One region of the Methylobacterium sp. WL120 genome, then DNA from elsewhere that is predicted to be linked to it. Evidence: predicted binding sites of a transcription regulator. Region 1 holds the regulator's gene; each other region holds the start of a gene.
What was found. The regulator PhoB, encoded in region 1, activates phosphate uptake and scavenging genes when phosphate is short. The targets are predictions, from matches to a motif close to TGTCATNNANCTGTCAT.

Region 2: FV229_RS10540 (NAD-glutamate dehydrogenase) is a predicted target of PhoB. The motif match lies at 1,611-1,627, and genes of this name have one in related genera.
Region 3: FV229_RS06745 (calcineurin-like phosphoesterase family protein) is a predicted target of PhoB. The motif match lies at 3,141-3,157, and genes of this name have one in related genera.

What each region holds. Positions count from the first base shown of each region.
Region 1 covers NZ_VRUT01000062.1:12,724-18,799, reverse strand. Annotated here, with positions in the region: gene pstC (phosphate ABC transporter permease subunit PstC) at 1-406, shown strand, start outside; gene pstA (phosphate ABC transporter permease PstA) at 418-1,308, shown strand; gene pstB (phosphate ABC transporter ATP-binding protein PstB) at 1,359-2,177, shown strand; gene phoU (phosphate signaling complex protein PhoU) at 2,209-2,922, shown strand; gene phoB (phosphate regulon transcriptional regulator PhoB) at 2,985-3,686, shown strand; gene FV229_RS13345 (protein-disulfide reductase DsbD domain-containing protein) at 3,683-5,842, opposite strand; gene FV229_RS13340 (aminopeptidase P family protein) at 5,963-6,076, opposite strand, start outside.
Region 2 covers NZ_VRUT01000043.1:25,549-31,624, reverse strand. Annotated here, with positions in the region: partial or broken gene FV229_RS10555 (bestrophin family ion channel) at 1-476, shown strand, start outside; gene FV229_RS10550 (GNAT family N-acetyltransferase) at 534-1,064, opposite strand; gene FV229_RS10545 (hypothetical protein) at 1,153-1,359, opposite strand; gene FV229_RS10540 (NAD-glutamate dehydrogenase) at 1,689-6,076, shown strand, end outside.
Region 3 covers NZ_VRUT01000022.1:6,256-12,331, reverse strand. Annotated here, with positions in the region: gene fumC (class II fumarate hydratase) at 1-725, opposite strand, end outside; gene FV229_RS06760 (malic enzyme-like NAD(P)-binding protein) at 796-1,212, opposite strand; one part of gene FV229_RS06755 (IS3 family transposase) at 1,198-1,465, shown strand; one part of gene FV229_RS06755 (IS3 family transposase) at 1,465-2,339, shown strand; gene FV229_RS06750 (CYTH domain-containing protein) at 2,508-3,014, opposite strand; gene FV229_RS06745 (calcineurin-like phosphoesterase family protein) at 3,195-4,898, shown strand; gene FV229_RS06740 (MarR family transcriptional regulator) at 5,016-5,486, shown strand; partial or broken gene FV229_RS06730 (ABC transporter substrate-binding protein) at 5,595-6,076, shown strand, end outside.

The DNA of each region.
Region 1 (6,076 bases):
CATGATCGTGCCGTTCGTGGCCTCGATCGCCCGCGACATGCTCGACCAGATCCCGACGATCCTGCGCGAGAGCGCCTACGGCATCGGCTGCACCACCTGGGAGGTGGTCCGCCACGTCCTGCTGCCGCAGGCCTCCGTCTCCATCATCGGCGCGATCATGCTCGGCCTCGGCCGCGCCCTCGGCGAGACCATGGCGGTGACCTTCGTGGTCGGCAACGCCAACCGGCTCTCGGCCTCGGTGTTCGACCCCGGCTCGACCATCGCTTCGCGGATCGCCAACGAGTTCAACGAGGCCGACGGCCTGCAGCTGAACTCGCTGATGGCTTTGGGCTGCATCCTGTTCGCGATCACCTTCGTCGTCCTGATCATCGCCCGCTTCCTGACGCGCCGCGTCAAGGTCGCCTGAGGGAGCCCGTCGTGGACGCCAACAACACGATCCGTCCCGCGCCGGCCCTCAAGCCGACCCGCATCCGCGGCAGCCGCCGGGTCGCCGACCGCACCCTGCGCCTCGCCTGCCTCCTTGCCACCGTGCTCGGCGCTGTCGTCCTCGGCTCGATCCTCCTGATGCTGATCATCGAGGGCGCGCGCGGGTTCTCGCCGCTGCTGTTCACCCAGCCGACGCCCGGCCCGGGCTCGGAAGGCGGCGGCATCGCCAACGCCATCCTCGGCAGCCTGGTGCTCACCGGCATCGGCATCCTCGTCGCCACGCCGATCGGCCTGATGGCCGGCACCTACCTCGCCGAGTACGGCCGCGGCTCGAAGCTCGCCGAGGTGATCCGCTTCCTCAACGACATCCTGCTCTCCGCGCCCTCGATCCTGATCGGCCTGTTCGTCTACACCCTGATGGTGCGGCCGATGGGGAGCTATTCGGGCTGGGCCGGCGGCGTGGCGCTGGCGATCATCGCGACGCCGGTGATCGTGCGCACCACCGAGGACATGTTGCGCCTCGTCCCCGGGACGCTGCGCGAGGCCGGCGTCGCGCTCGGCGCCCCGATGTCGACGGTGATCCGCAGCGTGACGTGGCGGGCGGCGTCGGCCGGCATCGTTACCGGCATCATCCTGGCGCTCGCCCGCATCGCCGGCGAGACCGCGCCGCTGCTGTTCACGGCGCTCAACAACAACTCTTGGTTCAGCCGCGACCTGATGGGCGGCGTCGCGAACCTGCCGGTGATGATCTACCAGTTCGCGCTCTCGCCCTATCCGAACTGGCAGCAGCTCGCCTGGGCCGGCGCGCTCCTGATCACCATGACGATCCTGCTGCTCTCGGTCGTCGCCCGCTTCGTCATCAAGCCGCAGACCGCGCGCTGATGTCCATGGGGACCCTGAACCCGCCGCCGGCACCCACGAGGAACACGACGATGAACGCCGCCCCCGCGATCAGCGCTTCCCAGTTCGACGGCCGGAACCCGGCCGACGAGCACGCGCCCATCCGCATCGCCGCCAGGGAGCTGAACTTCTATTACGGGCAGTTCCACAGCCTGAAGAACATCAACCTCGACTTCCACGACCGCCAGGTCACCGCCCTGATCGGCCCGTCCGGCTGCGGGAAGTCGACCCTTCTGCGCACCTTCAACCGGATCTACAGCCTCTACCCGGAGCAGCGCGCCGAGGGTCAGGTGCTGCTCGACGGCCAGAACGTGCTCGACGCCAACGTCGACCTGAACGAGCTGCGCTCGCGCATCGGCATGGTGTTCCAGAAGCCGACGCCGTTCCCGATGTCGATCTACGACAACGTCGCCTTCGGCCTGCGCCTCTACGAGAAGCTGCCGAAATCCGAGCTCGACGGCCGCGTCGAGTCGGCCCTGCGCAAGGCCGCCCTGTGGGACGAGGTGAAGGACAAGCTCAAGCAGTCCGGCATGGGCCTCTCCGGCGGCCAGCAGCAGCGCCTGTGCATCGCCCGCACGGTGGCCCAGAGCCCCGAGGTGATCCTGTTCGACGAGCCGACCTCGGCCCTCGACCCGATCTCGACCGGGCGCATCGAGGAGCTGATCGAGCAGCTGCGCAGCGAGTTCACGATCGTCATCGTGACCCACAACATGCAGCAGGCCGCGCGCATCTCGCAGTTCACCGCCTTCATGTATCTCGGCGAAGTCATCGAGGTCGGTCCGACCAACCGCATCTTCATGAACCCGACCGTGCGTCAGACCCAGGACTACATCACCGGCCGCTTCGGCTGAGCCGCATACGGATCGATCGAGGACCAAGCCCATGCCCGGCCACATCGTCACGTCCTACGACACCGACCTCGAGGACCTGCGCCGCTCGATCTCCGAGATGGGCGGCGTCGCCGAGAAGATGATGACCGAGGCGACCGACGCCCTCGTTCGCCGCGACACCCAGCTCGCCCAGGCGGTGATCCTCGCCGACAAGCGCCTCGACACCCTCCAGCGCGAGATCGAGGAGCGCTCGGTGCTGCTCATCGCCCGGCGCCAGCCGATGGCGATCGACCTGCGCGAGACGATCTCGGCGATCCGCGTCTCGGGCGACCTCGAGCGCATCGGCGACCTCGCCAAGAACATCGCCAAGCGCGTCGTCGCGATCAGCGACCAGGCCCAGGCGCAGAAGATCGTGCTCGGCGTGCAGCACATGAGCGACCTGGTGCAGGAGCAGCTCAAGGACGTGCTCGACGCCTATGCCAGCCGCGACGTCTCGGCGGCGCACAACGTCTGGGAGCGGGACGGCGAGATCGACGCGCTCTACAACTCGCTGTTCCGCGAGTTGTTGACGTACATGATGGAAGATCCGCGCAACATCTCGTTCTGCACGCACCTGCTGTTCTGCGCCAAGAACGTCGAGCGCATCGGCGACCACACCACCAACATCGCCGAGACGATCCATTATCTCGCCACCGGCGAGAACCTCGCCGGCGACCGCCCGAAGAACGACGCGTCGAACTACGCGACGGTGACGCCCGGCGCCTGAGACGCCTGTCGGCGTCTCACGGCGGCCAAGGAAGTCGGGCGGCCCGCCCGGGAGTGCCCTGCATGCGTACGCGGATCCTGATCGTCGAGGACGAGGAGGCGCTCACCACCCTCCTGCGCTACAACCTCGAAGCCGAGGGCTTCGAGGTCGATTCCGCAGCCCGCGGCGACGAGGCCGAGCTGCGCCTGCAGGAGCAGGTGCCGGACCTGATCCTGCTCGACTGGATGCTGCCCGGCCTCTCGGGGATCGAGCTGTGCCGCCGGGTGCGGGCGCGGCGCGAGACGGCGTCCCTGCCGGTCATCATGCTGACGGCGCGCGGCGAGGAGGGCGACCGCATCCGCGGCCTCGGGACCGGGGCCGACGACTACATCGTCAAACCGTTCTCCGTGCCGGAGCTCCTGGCCCGGGTCCGCGCGCTGCTGCGCCGGGCCAAGCCGACCCATGTCGCGAACCTCCTGGAGGCCGGCGACATCGAGCTCGACCGCGACAGCCACCGCCTGCGCCGGGCGGGCAGCGAGATCCACCTCGGGCCGACCGAGTTCAAGCTGCTCGAATTCCTGATGCAGAGCCCCGGCCGGGTCTATTCCCGCGAGCAGCTCCTCGACGGCGTCTGGGGCCACGACGTCTACATCGACGAACGCACCGTCGACGTGCATGTCGGCCGCCTGCGCAAGGCCCTGAACCGCACCGGCGAGACCGACCCGATCCGCACCGTCCGCGGTTCGGGCTACGCCTTCGACGAGACGTTTTCGGGCGAGGATTAGGGCACCTTCGTTCCCGCGCCCGCGAGCCCCGCGCTGCGGCCCGTCGCCGTCACGGCGTCCAGCGCGCTCAGCACCGTGCCCTCGGTGAGGATCTGCGGCAGCACCGTCGGCTCGCCTGGCCCTGCGTAGAGCAGGTAGAGCGGCACGCCGCTGCGGCCGTGTCGCTCGAGCAGGCGGGTGATCTCCGGATTCTGGTTGGTCCAGTCGCCCTTGAGGTAGGTGACGTCGCGGGCGCGCATCGCCGCGCCGACCGCCGCCGTCCCGAGCGAGGTGCGCTCGTTGACCTGGCAGGTGATGCACCACGCCGCGGTCATGTTGACGAAGACCGGCCGGCCGCCGGCCAGCAGCGCGTCGAGGCGCGCCTGCGTGAACGGCTCGACGCCCTCGGCCCTGGCCTGGGCGCCCGGCGCGATCCGGTCGCGGTCGAGGGTGAGGGCGAGCGCCGCCACGCCGACGACGGCGAGCACCGCGAGGCCGCGGGCGAGCTGCGCCCGCACCGGGCGCGCGTCGCGGCCGAGTTCCCACGCCCAGGCGGAGAAGCCGAGCAGCACCAGTCCGAGCAGCGCGGCGAGCAGGCCCTGCGGCCCGACCTGCTGGGCCAGCACCCAGACCAGCCAAGCGACCGTGGCGTAGATCGGGAAGGCCAGCGCCTGCTTCAGCACGTCCATCCAGGCGCCCGGGCGGGGCAGGGCGCGGAGCGCCGCCGGCCACAGGGTCAACGCCAGGAAGGGCAGGGCGAGGCCGAGGCCGAGGCTCGCGAACACCACGAGGCCGGCGGCCGTCGACTGCGTCAGCGCGAAGCCCACCGCCGAGCCCATGAAGGGGGCGGTGCAGGGCGTCGCCACCACGGTCGCGAGCACGCCGGTGAAGAACGAGCCTTCGAGCCCGGCCCGCCGGGTCAGCCCGTCGCCGAGGCCGGCGAGCCGCCCGCCGAGGTGGAGCATGCCCGACAGGCTCAGGCCCATGGCGAAGAGCAGGTAGGCCAGGGCGGCCACCACGGTGGGCGATTGCAGCTGGAAGCCCCAGCCGATCCCGGCTCCCCCGGCCTTCAGCGCGATCAGCAGCGAGGCCAGCACCAGGAACGCCGCCAGCACGCCCGCCGTGTAGGCGAGCCCGTGCAGGCGGACCCGCCCCGGCGCCTCGCCGGAATGCTTCACCAAGCTGAGCACCTTGATCGACAGAACCGGGAAGACGCAGGGCATCAGGTTGAGGATCAGGCCGCCCAGCAGCGCGAGGCCGGCCGCGGTCCAGAGCGTCAGGGTCTCGGCCGGCTCGGTGCGCGGGATCGCCGGCGCCACGCTCGGCATCGCGCTGCCGGCCGCGAGCGGCGCCTCGTCGCCCAGCGCGAAGGCCTGGCGGACGAGACCGTCGCCGGTCTCCTCCTCGATCGCCAGCACGCCGGGCAGGCTCTCGGGCGCGGCGTCGGTGGGCGTCGCGCGGGTCAGCGTCAGGTGGAGGCCGGCCGCGTCCACGGTGAAGGGCTGCGGCGCGGCGTTCTCGATCGCCGTCTCGGAATAGGGAAAGAACGCCACCGCGCGGAGCCTGTCCGCGGCGAGGCCCGGCGCGTCGAGGTCCAGGGCGAGGCGGTCGCCCTGGCTCGACAGCCGCACCGGCCACGGCGAGGCCTTGGGCAGGGCGGCGCGGGCACGCACGAACAGCGCGGCGTTGGCCGGATCGGCCGCGGCCTCGCGGGCGACCGGCAGGGTCAGGGCGAGGTCGGCCGAGCCGGGGATGCATTCCTTCTCGCACACGAGATAGGTGAGCTTGCCCGCAAGCGTCACGGGGGCTGCCGGGTCGAGGCTCGGCGGCGGCGTCACCCGCACGAGCAGGATCGCCTCGCCCTCGTAGCCGAAGTTCATCAGCGTCGCGATCGGGATGCGGTGCGGTGCCGGCCACTGGATCGCCGAGGCCGAGAAGCCGGCCGGCAGCGTCCAGGTCACCTCCGGCGGCAGGCCCGAATCGCCGGGGTTGCGCCAGTAGACGTGCCAGCCCGGCTTCATCGCCATGCGGATGGCCACGGTGAACGGCGTGGCGCCGGCCACCGCCGCAGGCTCCGCCACGAGGCTCGCCCGCACGAGGTCGGCCGGCGGCTTGAAGCCCTGGGCCGCGACCGGCCCGGCGAGCAGCGATAGGAGGAGAGCGAGAAGACGCAGCATGCGGTCCCTTCGCGCGACCGTCCACGACGGTTTCACGCTGCTCTCGTCATAGGCGCGAACAGGCGGAGGGTAAAATCGCGACGGCGCGTCCGGGTGCCGCGCGGAGGATCGATCCTGGGTTCAGAGTGCCGCCGTCGCCCGCTCCAGCCAGGCTCGCGTCTCCGGGTCGAGGTCCGGTTCGAGCACGTCGCGGACGTGGGCGTGGTAGGCGTCGATCCAGGCGCGCTCGGCCGG
Region 2 (6,076 bases), on a different contig from region 1:
AGGCGGCGCGGCTGCGCGCCTGCCCGAGCCCGACCGATGCGGTGCTGGCCGGCCTGACCCGCGACCTCGCGGACGCGTATCGCGACGGGCACCTCACCGACGTGCTGTTCGGCCTCCTCGAGCGCAAGGTCTCGGACCTGTCGGCGATCCACACCGCCTGCGAGCGCATCCACGGAACGCCCCTGCCCTTCGCCTACACGCTGCTGCTCTACCGCACGGCGTGGCTCTACTGCCTGCTGCTGCCATTCGGCCTGTCGGCCTCGCTCGGCTGGGCGACGCCGGTCGCGACCATGCTGGTGGCGTACACCTTCTTCGGCCTCGACGCGCTCGGCGACGAACTCGAGGAGCCCTTCGGCCTCGAGGCGAACGACCTGCCCCTCGACGCGATGCTGCGCACGGCCGAGCGCACGGTGCTCGACGCCCTCGGCGAGCCGCTGCCGCCTGCGATGGAGCCGGTGCGCTACCGGCTGGACTGAGCGGGCGGGACCTTCGCACACGGCGTTCGGCGTCCATTTTTTCGCGAAGTCGCGCGGTCACGCCCGCGTCGGGGCCATGTCCGGTCCGGGGCCGAGCCGCCGCTGCATCAGCACGGTGCCGAGCCAGCGCCCGTGCTTGTGGCCGACGTTGTCCAGCACGCCGACATGCGCGAAGCCCAGGGCCGCATGGAGGGCGGCCGACGGCTCCGAGCCCGGATCGGTGATCACCGCCACCATCGCCCGCGCATCGATCGCCTCGCAGGCCGCGATCAGGGCCGTCAGGAGCGCGCGGCCGATCCCGAGCCCGCGCGCGGCCTCCGCGACGTAGACCGAATCCTCCACCGTCGCGCGGTAGGCCGCCCGCGCGCGGTACGGGCCGGCATAGGCGTATCCGCGAACGACGCCGTCCTGCTCGGCGACGAGGTAGGGGAAGCCGTCCGCGACCAGCGCCGACCGGCGGCGCGCCATCTCGGCCTCCGTCGGCGGCTCGACCTCGAAGCTCGCCGTGCCGTTCAGGACGGCGTCGGCGTAGATCCGGGTGATCGCGGGAATGTCGGCCTCCACGGCCGGCCGCAGGTTCAGCGTCATCGCTCCGCTCACGCAAAGAAGGGGCCGGCGCCTGGGCGCCGACCCCTCTCGTCGATCGTGCCGCGGCCTCTTAAGGACCGCCCGTGGCTTACTCGGCCGCGGTCATCTCGGCGGTGAAGTGGCCGCACCAATCCTGAGAAGCCACCACCGGCCACAGGCCCTTCGACTCGGGAGCCGGCTGGCTCACCGGCGGGTTGAAGCGGCACAGGCCCTGGTCGCCGGCGGCGGAGGCGCCGTTGGTCTTGTGGTCGTCGAAGAAGCGGCAGCTGTCGCAGGAGGCGTTGGTCGAGGTCATGGGGTCACTCCGGTTCTGGCGTCTGTCGCGAGCCCTGGAAACCGTCGCCGGCCCCGTTGCCCGTCTGCAGTTCTTAATTAGAACAGCTCCAATGAAGCGTCAACCGGTCGGCGGGCGCGTGGTTCCCGCGCTCGCTGCGATCTGCGGAAACCGATCGCGGCATGGCGCCTGCTGGCCGGTGACGGACTGAGCGCGGAAACGCCGGTCGTTGCGGCCCGCCTGTCACCCGCTGCCGGTCCGTGGGCGGCGAGCGTCATCGACTCGCCATGGGCCCTCCCCTAACGTCCGGGGCGGAACCGGCGCCGGTGCCGGTTGGGAGGGTCCCGCCCATGGTGCTGGAAACCGAATCGGCCCTGGAATCGGCCACTGCGCTGGCCACGAGCGAGGCGAAATCCGCCCGCACCGACCTCATCGAGGCGGCGGCCTCGGTCGTCGGCGGGCGCGGCGGCCCGGGCGGCTTCGTCCGCGACCTGTTCGGGCGGGTGCCGCCGGAGGATCTGGCGCCCTACCCGGCCGAGGCGCTGGCCGACCTCGCGATCGCCGCCCGCGACCATCTCGCGATGCCCCGCGCCACCGGGTCGGCGGCGAACCTGCGCCTCGTCGACGTGGCTTTGCCCGCCCTCGGGCGCACCCGCGAGCTGACCGTCGTCGAGGTCGTCAACGACAACCGGCCCTACCTGCTCGATTCGACCCTGGCCGAGCTGACCGAGCAGGGCCTGACGCCCCACCTCGTCGCCCACCCGATCCTCGGCGTCGAGCGGGATGGGGCGGGCGCCCTGCTCCGCGTCGTCGGCGAGACCACGGCGGACGCCCACGGCGCGCTGCTGCGCGAGAGCTTCATCCACATCCACCTCGACCGGCTCGATGCCGGCGAGGCGCGCGAACGCCTCGAAGCCGGCCTCGCCCAGGTCTTCCGGGACGTGGCCCTCGTCACGGACGACAACGACGCGATGCTGGCGCGGCTGGCGGAGCTCGCCGAGGGCTACGGCCGCAACCCCCCGCCCCTGCCGGAGGGCGAGGTCGCCGAGGCGCGGGCCTTCCTCGAATGGATGCGCGACGGCCACTTCACCCTGCTCGGCATGCGCGAGCACGCGCTGCCCGGCGAGGCCGCCACCGAGGCCGAGAGCCTCGGCATCCTGCGCGATCCCGGCCTCGCGGTGCTGCGCCGCGGCCGGGCGCTGGTCGACATGACGCCGGAGATCGTGGCCTTCCTCGAAGAGCCGCACGCGCTGATCATCACCAAGTCGAGCCTCAAGGCCCGCGTCCACCGGGCGGCGCATCTCGACTACGTCGCGGTGAAGCTCTTCTCCACCACCGGCAAGCTCACCGGCGAGGTCCGCATCGTCGGGCTGTTCACCGCGGCTGCCTACACCGCGCTCGCCCGCGAGGTGCCGTATCTCCGCGGCAAGGTTGCGGCCGTGGTGGCAAAGGCCGGCCTCGACCCGACGAGCCATGCGGGCCGAGCGCTGCTCGCGGTGCTCGAGACCTACCCGCGCGACGACCTGTTCCAGATCGACGTGGACCGGCTGTTCCGCTTCACCCTCGCCATCGCCAACCTCGCCGACCGGCCGCGCATCCGCGTCCTGTCCCGGACCGACCGGTTCGGGCGCTTCGTCTCGCTCCTCGTCTACGTGCCGAAGGACCGCTACGATTCGGTCGTGCGCGCCCGCATCGGCGCCTACCTGGCGCAAGAGCACGGCGGCCGGCTCTCGGCGACCTATCCCGACCTGCCCGAGGGGCCGCTGGCGCGCATCCACTACGTGGTCGGCTTCTCGGAGGCCGGCGCGCCGGAGCGCGACCCGTCGGCGCTCGAAGCCGGGATCGCCGCCTTGGTGCGGACCTGGGGCGACGCGCTCCGCGCCGCCCTCGGCGACGCCATGGGCGGCTCGGAGGCGCGGACGCTGGCCGCCCGCTACGGCGAGGGCTTCTCGGCGGCGTACCGCGAAAACTTCTCCGCCGAGGTCGCCATCGGCGACATCGCCATCCTCGAATCGCTCTCCGAGGAACGACCGCGCGCGGTCGCCATCGACCGCCGCGACACCGACCCGGCGGCGCAGGTGCGCCTCAAGGTGTTCTCGCGCGGGGCGTCGCTGCCGCTGTCGGACCGGGTGCCCGGCCTGGAGAACCTCGGCTTCCGCGTGATCAACGAGCGGACCTACAGCGTTTCGGCGGTCGGCGCCGACACCAGGGTCTGGCTGCACGACATGCTGCTGGAGCGCGCCACCGGCGCGGCGATCGAGATCGGCCCGCTCGAGGCGCCGCTGGAGGCGGCGATGCTCGCCATCGCCGCGGGCCAAGCCGAATCCGACGGCTACAACCGCCTCGTGCTGGAGGCCGGCCTCGCCTGGCGCGACGTGGCTTTGCTGCGGGCGCTCGGCCGCTACCTGCGCCAGCTCCGCGTGCGCTACGGCCAGGATTACCTCGCCGCGACCCTGAGCCAGCACCCCGGCATCGCCCGCCAGCTCGTCGCTTTGTTCTACGCCCGCTTCGACCCCGTCACCGAGGGCGACCGCCAAGCGAACGAGGCCGCCGTCCGCGAGGCCATCGAAACGGCGCTCGCCGACGTGACCAGCCTCGACGAGGACCGCATCCTGCGCCGCTTCGTCAACCTCGTGGAGGCCGCGGTCCGCACCAACTTCTTCCAGACGGCCGCCGACGGGCTCCCGCGCGAGACGATCGCCTTCAAGTTCGCCTGCGCCAAGGTGTCCGGGATGCCGCTGCCGCGGCCGTTCTTCGAGATCTTCGTCTACGCGCCCCGCGTCGAGGGCCTGCATCTGCGCTACGGCTATGTCGCCCGAGGGGGCCTGCGCTGGTCCGACCGGCCGGAGGATTTCCGCACCGAGATCCTGGGGCTGGTGAAGGCCCAGCAGGTCAAGAACGCGGTGATCGTGCCGGTGGGCGCCAAGGGCGGGTTCTACCCCAAGCGCCTGCCGCCGGCTTCCGACCGCGCGGCGTGGCTCGCCGAAGGCACTGAGAGCTACCGCATCTTCATCCGCACGCTGCTCGAACTCACCGACAACTTCGTCAGCGAGGGCATCGCGCCGCCGTCCGACACCGTGCGGCACGATTCCGACGACGCCTACCTCGTGGTCGCCGCCGACAAGGGCACGGCGACCTTCTCCGACATCGCCAACGCGCTCTCGCTGGAGCGCGGGCACTGGCTCGGCGACGCCTTCGCCTCCGGCGGCAGCCAGGGCTACGACCACAAGGGCATGGGCATCACCGCGCGTGGCGCCTGGGAGGCGGTGAAGCGCCACTTCCGCGAGATCGACGTCGACACCCAATCCGATCCGGTGACGGTGGTCGGCGTCGGCGACATGTCGGGCGACGTGTTCGGCAACGGCATGCTGCTCTCGCGCACGCTGAAGCTGATCGCGGCCTTCGACCACCGCGACGTGTTCCTCGACCCGAACCCCGACATGGCCGTGAGCTTCGCCGAGCGGAAGCGGCTGTTCGACCTCGGCCGGTCGAGCTGGGCCGACTACGACAAGGGCCTGATCTCGGCCGGCGGCGGCGTGTTCTCGCGCGCGCTGAAGGCGATCCCGCTCTCGGCGGAGATCCAGGCGGCGCTGGGCTTCGACCGCGCCTCCGCCTCGCCGGCCGAGCTGATGCAGGCGATCCTCAAGGCGCCCGTGGACCTGCTGTGGTTCGGCGGCATCGGCACCTATGTCCGCGCCACCACCGAGACCGACGAGCAGGCCGGCGACCGGGCCAACGACGCGGTGCGCATCACCGGCCCGGAGATCCGCGCCAAGGCGGTGGGCGAAGGCGCCAACCTCGGGCTGACGCAGGCCGGGCGGATCGAGGCGGCGCGTGCCGGCGTGCGGCTCAACACCGACGCGATCGACAACTCGGCCGGCGTCAACACCTCCGACGTCGAGGTGAACATCAAGATCGCGCTGATGATCCCGGAGCGCGACGGCCGCCTCGACCCGGACGCCCGCAACGCGCTCCTCGTCGCCATGACAGACGAGGTCGCGCACCTCGTGCTGCGCAACAACGAGCTGCAGACCCTGGCCCTCACCCTCGCCCTGCACCGGGGCCTCGGCGAGACCGGTTTTGCGATGCGCACGATGCAGGGGCTGGAGGCGGAAGGCCGGCTCGACCGCGCCGTCGAGGTTCTGCCGGACGACGCGACCCTCACCGAGCGCATGCGCCGCGGCGAGGGTCTGACGCGGCCGGAATACGCGGTGCTGCTGGCCTACGCCAAGCTCTCGCTCTACGACTCGGTGCTGGCGAGCCCGGTGCCCGACGACCCGTACTTCGACCGCGAGTTGCAGCGCTACTTCCCCAAGGCGCTCCGCGAACGCTTCCCCGACGCTGTGAAGGGACACCGTCTGCGCCGCGAGATCATCGCCACCGCCCTGTCGAACATCATCGTCAACCGCGGCGGCATCTCGCTCGTCACCCGGCTGACCGACGAGACCGGGGCGGACGCGGCCACCATCGCGAAGGCCTACGCCGTGACCCGCGACGCCTTCGGCCTGATGGAGCTGAACGCGGCGATCGACGGGCTCGCCGGGCGCATCGGCGGGCAGGCGCAGGTCGGACTCTACGCCGAGGTGCAGGACCTGCTGGTCGACCGCATCGTCTGGTTCATCCGCAACCTCGACCTGACCGGCGGCATCGCTCCGCTCGTCGCGCGGTACCGCGACGGGATCGGCGCGGTGCTTGCGGCCCTTCCCGGCGTCCTCGGCGCGGACGCCAACGCCGCGAT
Region 3 (6,076 bases), on a different contig from region 1:
GCCACCACGCCGTCGATAGCCCGACGGATCTGATGGGCGTAGCCCGACCATTCCTGGCCGACGGTCAGGGGCGTGGCGTCCTGAAGGTGGGTCCGGCCGGTCTTGACCACGTCCATCCAGCCGCTCGCCTTGGCCTCGATGGCCGCGGCGAGCCGGTCCGCCGCCGGCAGCAGGACTTCGTCGAGCTCCAGGACCGTCGCGATGTGCATCGCGGTCGGGAAGGTGTCGTTCGACGACTGCCCCATGTTGACGTCGTCGTTGGGATGCACCGGAGCCTTCGAGCCGAGGCGGCCTCCGAGAAGCTGGATGGCACGATTCGAGAGCACCTCGTTGACGTTCATGTTGGACTGCGTCCCGGACCCCGTCTGCCAGACGTAGAGCGGGTAATGACCGTCCAGCGCCCCGGATGCCGTCTCGTCGGCGGCCCGTACGATGGCCTCCGCCTTCCACGACGCCAGGCGTCCGGCGGCCGCGTTGACCAAGGCCGCCGCCTTCTTCACCGTTCCGTAGGCGTGGTAGACCCTCTTGGGCATGCGGTCGTCGCCGATGGCGAAATGTTGCAGCGACTGCTGGGTTTGGGCGCCCCAGTAGCGGTCCGCCGGGACATCGACGCCGCCCATCGAATCCGTCTCGTGGCGCTCGCCCGTAGCGTCGATCCCGATGGGAAGCTCGCGAATGGTCGGGCATCCGGCATGCTCGCCGGTTTGCACTGTTTCGATCTTCACGCTTGACCTCCCGTTTGGCCTGAGGAAGCGGTCACGGGACCGGTGCGATCCCGCCCCGTATACGGCGCGCTCATCGCGACGGGGCCGGGTAGGCCGGTGCGTAGGTCAGGGCTTCCAGCCATGCGCGGATGTCGTCCGGCCGTTCCACCCCGGCCTCGCCGTGGTCGAAGATGTGCTCAGCGACCCGCGCAGCCGTCGTGATCTCGGTCTCCAGGATATTGGCCTGGCTCGGGAACAGCATGCCCTTGCCCCTGAGGTCCGGACCGACCTGATCGGCGCTGGCCCTCGCCGCGGCGATGAACATCGCGTCCGTGATGCGCTTCGGCTTCGTCGCGTAGACCGCGAGGCCGATGGCCGGGAAGATGTAGAAGTTATTCGCCTGACCTGGATGGTAGGTCTGCCCGTCTGACCTGACTGGCTGGCTTTGGACCGGGCTGATTGAGAGGATCAGCCAGGACTGTAGGAGCTGGACATGAGGCGAGGACAAAAGACGGGTGCGGAGCAGGTGGTTCTGAAGCTGCGCCAGATCAAGGTTCAGACGGCACAGGGTAAGAGCTTGGCGCTGTCCTGCAAGGAGGCGGAGATTTCGGAGCAGAGCTATTATCGCTGGCGCAAGGAATACGGCGGCCTGCAGATCGACCAAGCGCGTCGGATGAAGGATTTGGAGCGCGAGAACGCGCGATTGCGCCGGCTCGTGGCTGATTTGTCTTTGGAGAAGCAAGTGCTTGCAGACGTCGCCTCGGGAAACTTGTAGCCCCGGAGCGACGCCGGCAGGCGGTCGACGGCATTCGAGAGAAGTATGGTCTCTCAGAACGCCATGCCTGCCGGATCGTTGGCCAGCACCGGGGCACGCAACGCTACGTGCCTACGGTGCCGGCCGACGAGGATGTGCTGACCCGCGCCATCGTTGCCCTCGCGTCCGAGTATGGACGCTACGGCTATCGCCGCATTACCGCGCTGCTTCAGGCGGCTGGGTGGCAGGTGGGGAAGGACCGGGTCCAGCGCATCTGGCGTCGCGAGGGGCTGAAAATTCCACAGAAGCATCGACCACGCAGTCGTCTATGGTTGAACAATGGATCATGCGTGCGGCTGCGGCCGCTTCACCGCAATCACGTCTGGAGCTTCGACTTCGTCCAGGGCCAGACCCATGACGGGCGCAGCTTGCGAATCTTGACGTTGATCGACGAACACAGCCGGATTTGTCTGGCGCTGAAGGTCGCACGGCGCATCAACAGCCTGGGTGTGATCGAGGCGTTAGCCGACGCGATGTGTCTACACGGCATCCCGGAGAATATTCGCTGCGACAACGGACCGGAGATGATCTCGAAGGCACTACGCAAGTGGGTCGCCAAAACTGGTTCTCAGATCCAGTATATTGCCCCGGGCTCGCCATGGGAGAACGGCTACTGCGAGAGCTTTAACGGGAAGCTCAAAGACGAGTGCCTGAAGCAGGAGATTTTCTACTCGCTTAAAGAAGCGCAGACCGTGATCGGTATCTGGCAAAACACGTACAACCGCGTTCGGCCGCATTCGTCGTTGGGCTACCGACCGCCCGCGCCTGTCACCTTCCCGGATCTGGCCTTCCGGCTACCCATGGCCGCCGTCATGCAGTAGCCTCTCAATCGGCTCGGTCCAAAATACCGGTCAGGTCAGCTTGGGCACATCTCCCGCGGCCGGCGAACGCCACGGCCATTGAATATCGCGACCCGGGCGAATGGGAGGTGGCGGCAATCCTTAGATGGATATGTGGAGCAGCGCGGACCGTGCCGCCTCCGGGACCCTTCAGAACCGTGCCGCAAGGACCTCGGCGAGGGTGATGTTGCGTCCCGCCTCCCGGGACAGTCGCAGCATCGTGGACTGACGGAAGCGAGGATCGTGCGTTACCTCGGTCCCGAGCCAGTCGGGTCGTTCCACAGCCTGCCCCTCGTCCCGCAACTCGATCTCCGCCAGCACCATGCCCGAGAGGGCGCCGCCATAGACGTCCACCTCCCAGTTCACTCCGGCATGGAGGACGCAGTGGCGCGTCTTCTCGATGAGGCACGGCTCGCAGACCTCGGTCAGCATGGCTTCGGCATCGGCCCCCGGGATCTCGTATTCGAATTCCGCCCGGGCGAGGCCCTTGCGCTCGCCCTTGACGGTCAGCCAGCCGCGTCCCTCGGCGATCCGCACCCGGACCTTCCCACCGGCGAAGTGCCCGACCAGGCCGTCCCTCAGAAGTCGCTGGCCGACGACGTCCGCGCGCCAGCCCTCATGGGCGACCAGGAACTTCCGCTCGATCTCGAAACGCATCTCACCCCGCCGGCCTGCCCCGGGAAGCCGATGCCCCGGACCTTCGGCGCGGCCGGGCCTATCCCTAAACCCGCCCGTGCGCCATCGGCCCCGAGGTCCCGCTGGCGACGGATGTCGGCCGCATCCTGTCACACGGTCGTCAGCCGCCGTATCCATGCCACCGCAAGGATGGAGCACGGCATGAACGATGGTATCGACGACATGGCGTCCCCCTTGACCCGACGTGCGGCCGTGTCCGGTCTCGGGGCCATAGCCGCGACGCTCGCCGCACCGGCGTTCGCACGGGGCACGGCGCCCGACCGGCCGGAAGGCTCCGTGACTGCCAGCGGCTTCGTATTCGAGGACCGCTCCGGGGCGGGACGCAGGCAGATTGGCGACCCGGGGCTGCCGGGTGTCGCCGTCTCGAACGGACGGGACGTCGTGCGCACGGACGAAAGTGGGCGCTACAGCCTCGCCGTCTCGGACGGCGACGCAGTGTTCGTCGTCAAGCCATCCGGGTACCGCGTTCCACTCGACGCGAACAACCTTCCGCGCGTCTCCTACATCCATCGGCCCGATGGCACTCCTACCGAACTCGGCTTTCGCTACCCTGGCCTCGCTCCGACGGGAGCGCTCCCGGAGTCGCTCGACTTCCCGTTACGGCGTGTCGACGAGCCCTCAGCGTTCGACGTCCTTTTGTTTACGGACCCGCAACCCGCGAGCGAGGACGAACTCGCCTTCGTGCGCGATACCGCCTTGACCAGCGTCCTCGGCACGTCCGCTGCCTTCGGCATGACGATGGGCGACATCGTCTCGGACGATCTCTCGCTCTACCCGCGCTACAATCGCATGATCGGCCGGGCCGGCATCCCGTGGTGGCACGTCGGCGGCAACCACGACCTGAACTTCGAGGCGCCCGACGCGGATCTCAGCCGCGAGACGTTCAAGCGGGTCTACGGCGCGCCGTACTATGCCTTCGAGCACGGCCAGGCGCTGTTCCTGATGCTCGACAACGTGCGTTACCTCGGTATCGGCACGGCTGCCCCCGGTGCCCGCGGCGGCCGTTACGAGGGCCGCTTCGGCGACCGTCAGCTCACCTTCGTCGAGAACATCCTGCGCGACTGGCCGAAGGACCGCCTCGTCGTCGTCGGCATGCACATCCCGCTCATCACGGATTGGGCCCCGGCGGACCCGGCCAACACCACCGTCGACCGCGACGCCCTCCTCGCCCTGCTGGCCGGACGGCCGAGCCTCAGCGTGGCCGGCCACACCCACACGACCGAGCATCATTACCTCGGTGGCGACGGCACGCATCACCACCACGTCCTGACGGCCGTGTCGGGATCGTGGTGGAGCGGCCCCTACGACCGTCGGGGCATCGCCTGCGCCGATAGCCGGGATGGCACGCCCAACGGCTACCACGTCCTTTCCATCGATGCCGCCCGCTACACCACGCGTTTCGTCGTCGCCTCCGAACCGGACCGGGCAATGCGGATCACCCTCGACAGCCAGTACAATGCCCGCACTCCGGAGCTCGCCCGAACCTATACGGTCGAGCGCCTGCTCGGCTCTCCGATCCCGGTCGAGGCCGTCGGATCGACCGACCTCGTGGTCAACGTGTTCGATGGCGGGCCCCGGACGCGGGTTACCCTGCGGCTCGGCACTGGACGTGCGGCGATCTCGATGGTGAAGACGCGTCAGCCCGATCCGTTCGTAACGCAGGTCTACGCGCGCAACGCGGACACCAAGAAGCCCTGGGTATCGGCGATCCCATCCTCGCACGTTTGGGTCGCCCGGCTGCCTTCGGACCTGGGGCCGGGGACGCACCGCGCGGACGTCGAGGTCCTGGACGAGTACGGCCGGGCGCGGCGCGAGGCGATGATCATCGAAGTCACCGGTGCGTGACGCTCGGGCTCGTTCGCCGCTGCCTCGGTTAGCCGCCTTTCCCCCTTGCGCAGGATACGGCCCGTTGACAACATCGTTCACGCGTGAATGATTGAAGTCTGAACGGAGCAGCGATCAGTGCCGACGTCGACGAAGCAAACTGGCCTGCGGCTGGACGACCAGCTTTGCTTCGCCCTCTACGCAGCGACGAACTCGGTCGTGCGCGCCTACCGGCCGTTGCTGGGCGAGCTAGGGCTGACCTACCCGCAGTACCTTGTCATGCTGGCGCTCTGGCAGGACGGCGTGACGGCGGTGCACGACCTGGCTGCCCGGCTGCAACTCACGTCCAGCGCAATCACGCCCCTAGTCGACCGGCTGGAGGCGGCGGGCTTCGTCACCCGGACCCGCGCGGTGGACCGGCGCATCGTCCTCGTCGCCCTGACGGAGATGGGCCGGTTGCTTGAGGACCAAGTCGCGACGGCGCAGCAGGCCGTAGTCTGTCGCACCGGCCTCGGCGACCGCGAACTCGCCGACCTACGCCAGGAGTTGAAGGATCTCGCCGACCGCGTCGCCGCAGCGGGCATGGCCCAGGGCGACGAGCCGGGCTGAGGATGCCCCGCACGCAGACGTGCGGACGAAGCTTCCCGCGGCAACGAACTGATACGCAAGGGTTCAACGGCGGCTTGGCCGGCGGCCCAGGCGAATAAATCGAGGGCCATGCGCAACTGCAGGCGCCTTCCATCCTGTCGGCTCGCGATGAGCCGGACGATGCCCGCACGCCATGCGGGTCGAATACGAGGAGGATACATGGACGCGCAAGCGACCGGGGATCCGGGGGGCGGCCAGCCCTGGGGACCCCACAACACGGTGACGGTGGTCGACCCGTCCCCGGTGAATTGGCTTTCCATCACCTGGAACACGATGGAGGAAGCCAACCGCGTCGACCACGACGGCATCGGCCAGCCGAGCCTCGCCGAGAGCTGGCGCTGGCTCGATGGCGAAACCCTCGAACTCAAGATGCGGGACGCGGTCTACCAGGACGGCGAACCCTTCAACGCTGCGATGTTCAAGCTCGGGTTCGACAAGGTCCAGGAATGGACCAACCCGCACCCGCCTGGCGCTTTCCTTAACTTCGCCCGGGACGTGACTTGCGAGACGGTCGACGACCGCACCGTGCGAATGCGCTTCCCCGGAGGCGA